DNA from 2 places in the Pseudoneobacillus rhizolycopersici genome. Region 2 is predicted to be linked to the other one. Evidence: a T-box and tRNA genes for the amino acid it is inferred to sense, from the RefSeq annotation. Region 2 holds a T-box; the other holds one or more tRNA genes.
What was found. The T-box of region 2 lies ahead of gltX (glutamate--tRNA ligase). A T-box ahead of a tRNA ligase gene usually reads a tRNA of that ligase, here a tRNA-Glu.

Region 1 (2,473 bases), on a different contig from region 2:
CGTCGAACCCGGTTGCCGGTGGTGTGACAATTGGTTCAGGTGTTGGACCGACTAAAATTAAGCATGTTGTCGGTGTGTCTAAGGCCTATACAACTCGTGTTGGCGATGGTCCCTTCCCTACCGAATTAAATAATGAAATCGGTCATCAGATTCGTGAGGTTGGTCGGGAATACGGTACAACAACAGGTCGTCCGCGTCGTGTAGGATGGTTTGACAGCGTCGTTGTCCGCCATGCCCGCCGTGTCAGTGGGATCACTGATTTATCATTAAACTCGATTGATGTATTGACAGGGATCGAGACATTGAAAATTTGTGTGGCATATCAATATAAAGGTGAAGTCATTGAAGAGTTTCCGGCTAGCTTAAAGGTATTATCCGAGTGTGAGCCTGTGTATGAAGAGTTTCCAGGTTGGACAGAGGATATTACGGGCTGCAAATCATTAGATGAGCTTCCTGCTAATGCACGTCATTATTTAGAAAGAATTAGTCAGCTAACTGGGATTCCGTTATCGATTTTCTCAGTTGGCCCAGATCGTTCGCAGACGAATGTCGTGCGGAGTCCTTGGAGACAGAGTTAGTTAGGGTTTTGGCAGGGATTTTACCTTGCATGTTTCTGTTGTAAAGAGCCTTGCGAATCGCAGGGCTTTTTTTCGGGACATAGAATCCGTTATTTGAAGATAATAGCCGATAATCAATAACTACCGGACATTGGTTCCGTTATTTGCCTAAATACAAGGAAAAAGACCCTTATTTAGCATAATAACGGAACCAATGTCCGCGATACTAGAAAAATAAACACTTTTCAACTAAATAACGGAACCGATGTCCGGAAAAAATTTTTAAAGAAAACTATTGCTATTATTAAGACTATCATGCTATTATAAAAAGCGTCGTCATAAATAGAATATCAATATGAGCCATTAGCTCAGTCGGTAGAGCATCTGACTTTTAATCAGAGGGTCGAAGGTTCGAGTCCTTCATGGCTCACTCTCTAAATATGGCCCATTGGTCAAGCGGTTAAGACACCGCCCTTTCACGGCGGTAACACGGGTTCGAATCCCGTATGGGTCATTGGCTTATAGCTGTCAGTTAGGAACTGACAAGCGCGGTTTTGAAGCTGGCAGCTATTTATACATAATATCTGGTTCCGTGGTGTAGCGACGAGCGACACTCCCATGAAAGGGCTACGAGTTGTCTCGACGCATCAGCTTCCTGAATAGGCTAGCAGAGGAAGAGACAGTTAACCTTCATAAGCTATGTGTATAGTATAAATAATATAATAATTGGTTCCGTGGTGTAGCGGTTAACATGCCTGCCTGTCACGCAGGAGATCGCGGGTTCGATTCCCGTCGGGACCGCCATTTAAATTTGGCTCAGTAGCTCAGTCTGTAGCGCACGTCCGAATAAGCTACATGGAATAAGCTTCAGCGTACCGATTGAACCGCATCTTGAATATGCTTTCTGAAATCGGGACGAAGATTTATCAGCAGGAACCCTTTAAGCGGGGAAAATAATTATCATGGCTCAGTAGCTCAGTCGGTAGAGCACGTCCGAATAAGCTACATGGAATAAGCTTCAGCGTACCGATTGAACCGCATCTTGAATATGCTTTCTGAAATCGGGACGAAGATTTATCAGCAGGAACCCTTTAAGCGGGGAAAATAATTATCATGGCTCAGTAGCTCAGTCGGTAGAGCAAAGGACTGAAAATCCTTGTGTCGGCGGTTCGATTCCGTCCTGAGCCATCAAAAAAGAGGTCGATTCCTAAGAATCAACCTCTTTTTTTGTTACGCCAGATTCTTGTTGCCGAGAACTTCTTTACCGAAACGTTTGCGGAAGAACGGAATGACATAACGGTCTAAACCGAATACCCCTGCATTGTAACCAGCAATCATAATCAATACTCCCATTAATATATCAGTTGGGTTGTGAGACACAGTACCTGATAATAGGAAACTGAAGTTCATGACGACAGCGAAGAAAGCAGCAGCAGTAGTTAAGCATCCAAGAATTAAACCAAGACCGACCAAGAATTCTCCCCAAGGAATGAGTACGTTAAACAGATCCGCATTTGGGAGGGCAAAACTTTCAAGAAAAGATACCCATCCTCCGTACACCACTCCATCTGGTCCAACAACCGGATTGGCAACGGCTCCTTTTAAGAATCCACTAGCATCAAATCCGCCAGTTAGTTTATGAAATCCTGCAGTCATCCAGGCAAATCCTAAATATATTCTTAGAGCGGCGAATAGGGCGGCAGAAACCTTGCTATTTCTTAACCATTTGACTAACATATCAATCGCTCCCTTTCAATAAAATAATAATTAATTAATGATTACACTGTAAATATACTATAAACTGAGTCATTAATGTTGATATTGTGAAAGTATTCACAATATCGCAAAAAGAAAATGGCAAAGTATTGAACATTGCCTCAATCTTTCATACTTGAACTCGTTTATAACAAAATAAG
Region 2 (2,473 bases):
GCATTCGTACAGGAATTGTGGCTGAACGTTTCGGCGGTCAGATTATGGACACATTAAGCATCGAAAACTTTATCAGCGTAAAGGCTACTGAAGGTCCTAAACTCGCTGCAAACCTTCAAGAGCATGTGAAAGAGTATGACATTGATGTCATGAATTTACAGCGTGCTAAACGTTTAGAAAAGAAAGACCTTATAGAAGTTGAACTGGAAAACGGTGCTGTTCTTAAGAGTAAAACAGTCATCCTTTCAACAGGTGCTCGTTGGCGCAATATCGGAGTCCCAGGTGAAGCTGAATTTAAGAATAAAGGGGTAGCTTACTGCCCACACTGTGATGGTCCATTGTTTGCCGGCAAAGACGTTGCTGTGATTGGCGGCGGTAATTCCGGTGTCGAAGCAGCTATCGACCTTGCAGGGATTGTCAAACATGTAACCATTCTTGAGTTTAATCCGGAGCTAAAAGCAGATTCTGTACTGCAAGATCGTCTATACAGTCTACCAAATGTAACGGTCCTAACAAATGTTCAAACACAAGAAATTACTGGAACAGATAAAGTGAATGGTATTACTTATGTTGAGCGTGAGTCAGGCGAGGAAAAACATATCGAATTAGCAGGTGTGTTTGTCCAAATTGGACTGATTCCGAATACCGATTGGTTAGAAGGCACTCTTGAACGTAATCGTATCGGTGAAATCATCGTTGATAAGCGTGGAGCGACCACAATTCCTGGTGTATTTGCTGCAGGGGATTGTACAGACAGTGCTTATAACCAAATCATCATTTCTATGGGATCAGGTGCCACAGCAGCATTAGGCGCTTTTGATTATCTCATTCGTAACTAATAGATTATTTTTGAAAATCACTAACCTCTTAACATGAAAGGGTAGTGATTTTCTTTTTTTTATAAACAGGATTGATTAATTGTACCTAGCATATATCTAGGTTAATAAGGAAATGACTATTTTGAATTTCTTTCATACGGTAGGCAAGATTTTTTTAGGACGTCTTGCCAAGAAGTCATGAGTGAAAAATCCAAATTTATTATTGACAATCTATTTATACTGTATTACTGTATCACTAATTATAACCACATATTGAAAAACGCAATGAAGAGGAAGAGTAATGAATCACTCGAATCGTAGAGAGCCCATGCTGGTGAAATTGGGTATTCGAGCTTTATGAAAGAAGCCTTGGAGCCGTAGACCGAAAAATGGGAGTAAGTCTACCGGGAATTTCCTGTTAAAGAAATATGCAGCTAAGATCATATATTGCTGCATCATGAGCGGGTTTTTAACCAATTTAGGTGGTAACGCGGAAGCAAGCCTTTCGTCCTTTAATAGGATGAAAGGCTTTTTTATTTTATTTTGAACGTAGAGGAGGAAATGATGATGTCAAATGAAAACATGGCAGAACTGCTATTTCCAAATGTCACTCAGGTACCGGCGGATATTTATTCACTATATCCGCCCAGAAAATTATCTTCATCTGCTTTGGTAACACGTTTTGCACCGAGTCCAACAGGTTCATTGAATATTGGGGGGCTTTACGCCACTTTAATATCGGAAAAATTAGCCCACCAAAGCAATGGCGTCTTTTTCCTGCGCATAGAAGACACCGATAAAAAACGTGAAATAAAAGGCAGCATCGAAAACATCATCCATTCGTTAGAATATTTCGGAATTCCTTTCGATGAAGGACCTCATCAGTCAGGTGGCGAAAAGGGGGATTACGGACCTTACAAACAAAGTTCACGCATAGGAATCTATCAGGTATTTATGAAGCATTTAGTCCAAAGTGGATTAGCTTATCCTTGTTTCTGTGATACGGACGATTTACAAAAGATTAGAATTAATCAGCAAAACTTAAAAGTAAATACGGGTTATTATGGTCCATGGGCGAAACACCGGGATATTTCTTTTCATGAAGCCAAGGAAGAGATTGCAAATGGCAAACCGTTTGTTTTGAGACTCAAATCCCCAGGGTCACCAGATAAGCGAATAGCGTACCATGATTTGGTGAAAGGTCCGATTGAATTACCTGAGAATGACCAAGATATTGTGATTATGAAAACAGATGGTCTACCAACCTATCACTTTGCCCATGCTATAGATGATCATCTTATGGGTACCACCCATGTTATTAGGGGAGATGAATGGCTCTCATCCGTGCCGATCCATATTCAGTTGTTTGAAACCTTAGGTTTTAGTAGACCAGAATACGGACATATCGCACCGATAATGAAGAGGGTCGGAACTTCGAAGCGAAAATTTAGTAAACGGAAGGATCTTGATGGTACCGCTGAGTATTACAAAGAACAAGGATACCCTGGGGTTTCTTTAAATGAATACTTTATGAATCTTATTAATTCCAACTTTGAAGAATGGAGGCTAGCAAACCCTCATCTATCGTTTAGAGACTTTTTTATTCACACTGATAAAATGAATGCCAGTGGCGCTTTATTTGACATGAATAAACT

Region 1: it has a tRNA-Glu gene. The T-box ahead of gltX (glutamate--tRNA ligase) is inferred to sense a tRNA for this amino acid. The anticodon was not compared.

Annotation. Positions count from the first base shown of each region.
Region 1 covers NZ_JBTOOE010000030.1:10,166-12,638, reverse strand. Annotated here, with positions in the region: gene ACX9YW_RS20750 (adenylosuccinate synthase) at 1-578, shown strand, start outside; tRNA gene ACX9YW_RS20745 (tRNA-Lys) at 915-987, shown strand; tRNA gene ACX9YW_RS20740 (tRNA-Glu) at 1,000-1,071, shown strand; tRNA gene ACX9YW_RS20735 (tRNA-Asp) at 1,286-1,361, shown strand; tRNA gene ACX9YW_RS20730 (tRNA-Phe) at 1,673-1,745, shown strand; gene ACX9YW_RS20725 (DoxX family membrane protein) at 1,788-2,294, opposite strand.
Region 2 covers NZ_JBTOOE010000020.1:41,892-44,364, reverse strand. Annotated here, with positions in the region: gene ahpF (alkyl hydroperoxide reductase subunit F) at 1-839, shown strand, start outside; T-box leader at 1,095-1,334, shown strand; gene gltX (glutamate--tRNA ligase) at 1,380-2,473, shown strand, end outside.